Linked DNA regions of uncultured Dysgonomonas sp.. The protein of the gene in region 1 interacts with the protein of each later gene in a pairwise test. Links are inferred from orthologs where the notes say so. Each region holds a gene or a part of one and is shown on either strand. Other genes may lie near its edges. The genes, in order: ligA and leuS.

Evidence for each region.
Region 2: the proteins of ligA (region 1) and leuS interact in binary tests that used the Escherichia coli proteins (3 or more experiments, as listed by UniProt). The link is inferred for uncultured Dysgonomonas sp. from one-to-one orthologs.

Annotation. Positions count from the first base shown.
Region 1 is NZ_LT599032.1:534,982-538,232, reverse strand. Bases 117-3,029 are described here. They hold ligA (NAD-dependent DNA ligase LigA), read left to right. Parts: upstream 117-530; coding sequence 531-2,528; downstream 2,529-3,029. Other genes in these bases: galK (galactokinase), read left to right, coding at 2,569-3,029; gldG (gliding motility-associated ABC transporter substrate-binding protein GldG), read left to right, coding at 117-123. In the rest of the region: more of gldG, read left to right, coding at 1-116; more of galK, read left to right, coding at 3,030-3,251. UniProt on the Escherichia coli protein: DNA ligase that catalyzes the formation of phosphodiester linkages between 5'-phosphoryl and 3'-hydroxyl groups in double-stranded DNA using NAD as a coenzyme and as the energy source for the reaction.
Region 2 is NZ_LT599032.1:1,465,778-1,469,439, reverse strand. What follows is about bases 302-3,625. They hold leuS (leucine--tRNA ligase), read left to right. Parts: upstream 302-623; coding sequence 624-3,425; downstream 3,426-3,625. Other genes in these bases: QZL88_RS06390 (YitT family protein), read left to right, coding at 3,459-3,625. Outside these bases: DNA recombination protein RmuC, read left to right, coding at 1-169; more of QZL88_RS06390, read left to right, coding at 3,626-3,662.

The DNA.
Region 1 (3,251 bases):
AAGAAAGAAGCCTTTGAGAGCAGGGATAACTATATGGTGCTGAATATGGGGTTTCCTGTCTTGTTTATGGTTTTTCTTATGGGAGGTATTTGTATCTACAGGAAAAGGAAGTATGAAAAATAAGCTATTTTATAGTTGATTAAAATAGAATAAATTTATCTATATATAGTATGGTGGTAGGCCGCTAATTTATTGAAATATTGAATGGAAAGCGATAAACTAAAAAATAACAAAAAGTGTCAGGTTTGTCAAGTTTTTATATTAGCGGAGAAGTTATAGAGATATCGTAAAACGGAGAAAAACTGACAGATGAAAAAAAGTGCGAAATGTGTCAAGTTTGTCAGGTTTTTAGAAAATAGTTCCAAGTTAAGGGCTGAAAATTTCCGGAGTGAAAATGCGCATCCACTGTTTATTGCTAACTGACAACCGTTTATTGCTAACATATATCTGCCAAATCTGAAAAATAACTAATTATTTGTTTGGTAAACCTATTTCTTTCTATATTTGTATATACACTTTTAGCATTAATAATGGACCATATAAAACAGCAGATAGATGCTCTCAGGGAAGAGCTGAATAAACATAATTACGACTATTACGTACTGTCTTCACCTACAATATCTGATTTCGAATTTGATAAAAAATTAAAGGAATTATCTGAGTTGGAAACCCTGCATCCGGAGTATTTCGATGCTAATTCCCCGACTCAGCGTGTAGGTAGCGATATCAATAAATCATTCAGACAGGTGATACACAGATATCCTATGCTTTCACTTGGGAATACTTATACCGAAGCCGAAGTGACAGATTTTTACAACCGTGTGCAAAAAGGGCTGAATGATGAGTTTGAAATAGTTTGCGAGCTCAAATATGACGGAACATCCATATCCCTGACATATGTAAACGGCGAACTGACACAGGCGATAACCCGTGGCGACGGCGTACAGGGAGATGACGTAACGGCTAATGTGCGTACGATTCGCAGTATTCCATTGCGTTTGCATGGTAATGATTACCCTGTCGAATTTGAAATACGCGGCGAGATACTGATGCCATGGTCTGTATTCGAAGACTTGAATAAAGAAAGGGCAGAGCAGGAAGAGGCGCTTTTTGCCAATCCGCGTAACGCAGGCTCGGGTACGCTCAAGCAACAAGATCCCAAAATTGTAGCTGCGCGGAAGCTCGATTCTTACCTTTATTATATGCTGGGAGAGAATTTGCCGACTGATGGACATTACGAAAACCTGATGAAAGCAAAAGAATGGGGTTTTAAAATATCAGATGCAACAAAAAAATGTAAGACGCTGGACGAGATATTTGCTTATATACATTACTGGGATATAGAGCGCAAAAATCTGCCTGTAGCTACCGACGGGATCGTATTGAAAGTGAATTCGCTGGCGCAGCAACGAAATTTAGGCTATACCTCAAAATTTCCGCGTTGGGCAATAGCATTCAAGTTTCAGGCCGAAAAGGCGGTGACCACCTTGGAATCTGTCTCTTATCAGGTGGGTAGGACGGGGGCTGTAACTCCTGTAGCCAATCTGAAGCCTGTGAAACTGTCCGGAACCACAGTCAAGCGTGCTTCTCTCTACAATGAAGACTATATAAATCTGCTCGATTTACATATCAACGATCAGGTGTATGTTGAAAAAGGCGGTGAAATCATACCTAAAATAACCGGGGTAGATACTACCAAAAGAGGAATCTTCGATGAAAAGGTAGAGTTTACTAAAAACTGTCCTGAATGTGGTACTCCTTTAGTGAAAGATGATGGAGAGGCAATTTATTACTGCCCCAATGACATATCATGCCCGCCTCAGATAAAAGGCCGTATAGAGCATTTCCTTACCCGCAAGGCGATGAATATAGCCGGAGGATCGGAAACTGTAGAGCATTTGTACAATGCACGTCTTATACATAATATTGCAGACCTGTACACGTTGAAATGGCAGGATGTATCCCGTCTTGAACGCTGGGCCGAAAAAAGTGCAAGAAACCTTGTAGATAGTATTCATGCATCCGTTTCGGTACCTTATGCCCGTGTTCTTTATGCTTTGGGTATCCGTTATGTAGGAGAAACTGTGGCTAAAAAGCTGGCACTTGCATTTCCTAATATAGATGCGCTTATGGCAGCCTCGGCAGAAGAACTGGTGCAAGTGGACGAAATAGGTGACAGGATAGCGCAAAGCATTGTCAGGTATTTCGGCGAAATAAGCAATGTGGAAGTGGTAAATAAACTGAGAGAGTTTGGCATACAATTTGAACTTAGTGAGGATATCGTTTCTCAGCGAACAGAGAAGTTGAAAGGCTTGTCGATTGTTATCAGCGGCACCTTCGAAAAACATTCACGGGATGAATACAAAGCCATGATAGAACAAAACGGAGGAAAGAACAGTGGTTCTATTTCTTCAAAAACAAATTACATACTCGGCGGTGATAATATGGGCCCGGCTAAACTGGAAAAAGCTGAAAGCCTGGGAGTACCTGTTATAAGCGAAGAAGTATTTCTGGAAATGATAAAATAAAGAAACTTATTTTTTATAAACCTAAATAAAAAAAACAACCATGGAATTGAAACCAATCCAAGAAAAATTTAAATCTCTTTACGGGACTGATGGTGTAACATATACATCGCCCGGACGTATCAATCTTATCGGAGAACATACAGACTACAATGGTGGTTTCGTATTACCCGGAGCAATAGATAAAGCTATGTATTGCGTGATTAAACCGAATGGTACACCGGATCGCATCAGGGCATACGCTATGGACTTGTCCGAAATGGACGAATTCGGACTGGATGATATTCCAATCAAACAGTGGGGTAAATACATATTCGGAGTATGTAATGAAATGATCAAGCGTGGAAAGAAAGTTGAAGGTTTCGACTGTGTGTTCGCAGGCGATGTACCTCTGGGTGCAGGTATGTCTTCTTCTGCTGCTTTGGAAAGCTGCTTTGGTTTTGCAATCAACGATATGTATAACCTTGGTTTCGACCGTTTCGAACTTGCATTGATAGGTCAGGCTACTGAGCATAACTATGTAGGTGTGAAATGCGGAATTATGGATCAGTTTGCTTCATGTTTTGGTAAAGAAGGGTCGCTTATCCGTCTCGATTGTCGTTCCCTGGAATACGAATATGTTCCATTCAATCCGGTAGGATACCGTCTTGTATTGCTTAATACTTGTGTGGCTCACGAATTGGCATCTTCGGCTTATAACAAGCGTCGTGAATCGTGCGAAAATGC
Region 2 (3,662 bases), 930 kb from region 1 along the record:
TGTGGATACCCTCCAGGATGTAGGGAAGAATATAGAGCGTTCTCAAAAGTCGTATGATAAAGCTTTCTCCCAGTTAAAAGAAGGTAATGGGAATCTGATGCGTCAGGCAGAAATGCTTAAAGAATTGGGAGTTAAAGCACAAAAAGAACTTCCGGACGGTAATGTGTAGTTAAATATTGCTAATTTTCGAAAGAAAAACATCGAAATATGTTTTATAACATAAAAATCCATTATCTTTGTACTGTGTTTTTCATGGTATTAGATTTAAGGTTAACAATGAAGATTGGTTGTCGGGATGACAACCTTTTCTTATTTTATAGAAGTGCCTAAATCTATATATATCTTGATTTTAGTCGAAAAGTTGACAAACTTTACACTTTTACCCCTTTTTTATCTGTTATCTTTACCCCAATATTTATAATTCAGGAATTAGATGTCAAAGAACCTTTGATATATAGATAAAGAATTCCGAAAATAATAACTGTCTGTATTTTATAAGATGTATCCATGAATTACGCATAGTATAGGAATTGGTATGTATAAGAAAGCGCACATCTTAATTCGTATTAATGTAAAGAAATAACTATCTTTGCGCCAATAAAAATCGCAATAAAAACCCGGTTATGGAATACAATTTTAAAGAGATTGAAAAACGTTGGCATCAGTATTGGATCGACAACAAAACCTACAAAGTAACGGAAGATAAGAACAAACCAAAATATTATGTACTCGATATGTTTCCTTATCCTTCAGGAGCAGGCTTACATGTCGGTCATCCACTGGGGTATATCGCCTCTGATATTTTCTCTCGATACAAACGTTTGAAAGGCTTCAATGTCCTTCATCCGATGGGCTATGATGCTTATGGGCTTCCTGCTGAGCAATATGCCATACAGACAGGTCAGCATCCGGCTGTTACCACAGCGCAGAATATAAACCGTTACCGTGAACAACTGGATAAGATAGGCTTCTGCTTCGACTGGAGCCGTGAAATTCAGACATGCGATCCCAGATATTATAAATGGACACAATGGGCATTTATACAGATGTTCAACAGCTATTATTGCTATGATGAAGATCAGGCTCGTCCCATAACTGAGTTGGTCGAGGCCTTTGAACAAGTAGGTACGACCGGCATGAATATAGCTTGCAGCGAAGAGTTGCAATTTACCGCGGATGAATGGAAAGCATATTCTGAAGAGAAAAAACAGGAAATATTGCTTAACTACCGTATCGCATATCGCAGCGAGACCAAAGTAAATTGGTGTCAGGCTCTAGGTACGGTATTGGCTAACGATGAGGTCATCAATGGCTTGTCGGAGCGTGGCGGATATCCTGTCGAACAGCGTTTGATGCGCCAGTGGAGCTTGCGTGTATCGGCTTATGCCCAGCGTTTGCTTGACGGTTTGGAGAAGATAGACTGGAGTGAATCCATCAAAGAAACTCAGCGCAACTGGATCGGGCGAAGCGAAGGGGCAGAGATGCAATTCAGCGTGAAAGACTCTGATGTGAAATTCGATATCTTCACCACCCGTGCCGATACTATCTTCGGGGTTACCTTTATGGTGCTTGCTCCTGAGTGCGATTATGTATCTCAGGTAACCAAACCGGAACAAAAAGCGGAAATTGAGGCTTATATACAAGCGACTAAACGCCGTACAGAACGTGATCGCCTGATGGATAAAAAGATATCCGGCGTATTTACGGGATCATATGCTATAAATCCGTTGAACGGTAAAGAAATTCCTATCTGGATATCGGATTATGTGCTTGCCGGATACGGAACAGGCGCAATCATGGCAGTACCCGGACACGATAGCCGTGACCATGCTTTTGCGAAGCATTTCAATTTGCCTATTATTCCGTTGATAGAAGGTTGTGATGTGTCGGAAGAAAGTTTCGATGCCAAAGAGGGTATCATGATGAATTCTGGTTTCTTGGATGGCCTGACTGTAAAAGATGCTATCGACAAAGCCCGTGAATATATCAAAGAACATAAGCTAGGACGTATAAAAGTAAATTATCGTTTACGCGATGCTATTTTCTCGCGTCAGCGTTATTGGGGCGAACCATTCCCTGTTTATTATAAAAACGGCTTGCCATATATGCTTCCAATAGATAAATTGCCTTTGGAATTACCGGAAGTGGATAAATATCTGCCGACCGAAACGGGTGAACCACCGTTGGGACGCGCTATTAAATGGGCTTGGGATACAGTAAACAATGTGGTGGTAGAAACATCGAAAATAGATAATAAGACTATATTCCCGCTTGAGTTGAATACCATGCCGGGATTTGCCGGTTCGTCTGCTTACTACCTGCAATATATGGATCCATATAATGCGAAGGAATTGGTATCGAAAGAAAAAGATGAATACTGGCGCAACGTTGACTTGTATATCGGGGGAACCGAGCATGCTACAGGTCACCTTATATACAGCCGTTTCTGGGATAAGTTCTTATATGATATAGAAGTTTCGTGTGAAGATGAACCATTCAAGAAACTGATCAATCAAGGGATGATACAGGGACGTAGCAATTACGTTTACCGTATAAACGGGACAAATACATTTGTGTCCTACAATCTGAAAGATCAGTATGAGGTACAGGAACTTCATGTCGATGTCAACATTGTTAGTAATGATATCCTGGATTTGGAAGCATTCAAAAAATGGAGGCCGGAATATGAAACAGCGGAATTCATTCTTGAAGATGATAAATATATTTGCGGCTGGGCTGTAGAAAAAATGTCCAAGTCGTATCATAATGTCGTTAATCCGGATGATATTGCAGAAAAGTACGGAGCCGATACATTGCGCATGTATGAGATGTTCTTGGGGCCGTTAGAACAGTCCAAACCTTGGGATACGAACGGTATCGACGGGGTGCATCGCTTTTTGCGTAAAACATGGAATCTGTTTTACAAAGGAGATGATTTTGCAGTAACAGATGAACTGCCGACAAAGGAAGAATTAAAATCATTGCATAAGCTGATAAAGAAAGTTTCGGGCGATATTGAAGCATTCTCATTCAATACATCCGTTTCAGCCTTTATGATCTGTGTAAATGAACTGACTGCCGCTAAATGTAGCAAGAGAGTAGTTTTACAAGAGTTTCTTGTCGTTCTTGCGCCATTTGCACCGTTTGTTGCGGAGGAGCTTTGGCGTGCCTTGGATAATACAACTACTATATTCGATGCCGAATGGCCGGTATTTAAAGAAGAATATCTGGCGGAAGATTCGTTCCGTTATGGAGTGGCGTTCAATGGAAAAGTACGTTTCGATATAGAATTCCCGGCCGACGCAGTTCAGGCTGATGTAGAAGAAACTGTATTGAAGCACGAACTTGCTCAAAAGTGGCTTGAGGGGAAAACGCCTAAAAAGATCATCTTTGTACCCAAGAAAATGATAAATGTTGTTTTGTAAAGACATATGAATGCTTTCAGGAAAATAGAAGCTATGCCAAAAAGATATTTGAAAGAATTTTACTGGAAAGATTACATTATCATATCCTTTGGATTGGCGCTTTATGCCGTAGGGCTTATAGGCTTTATTAAGCCGGTAGGGATTGTAACAGGAGGCCTTACCGGTATAGCACTCCTTGTAGAATATGCATCGGGCATTCCGCTTCAGTATACATATTTTTTTACAAACTGTGCATTG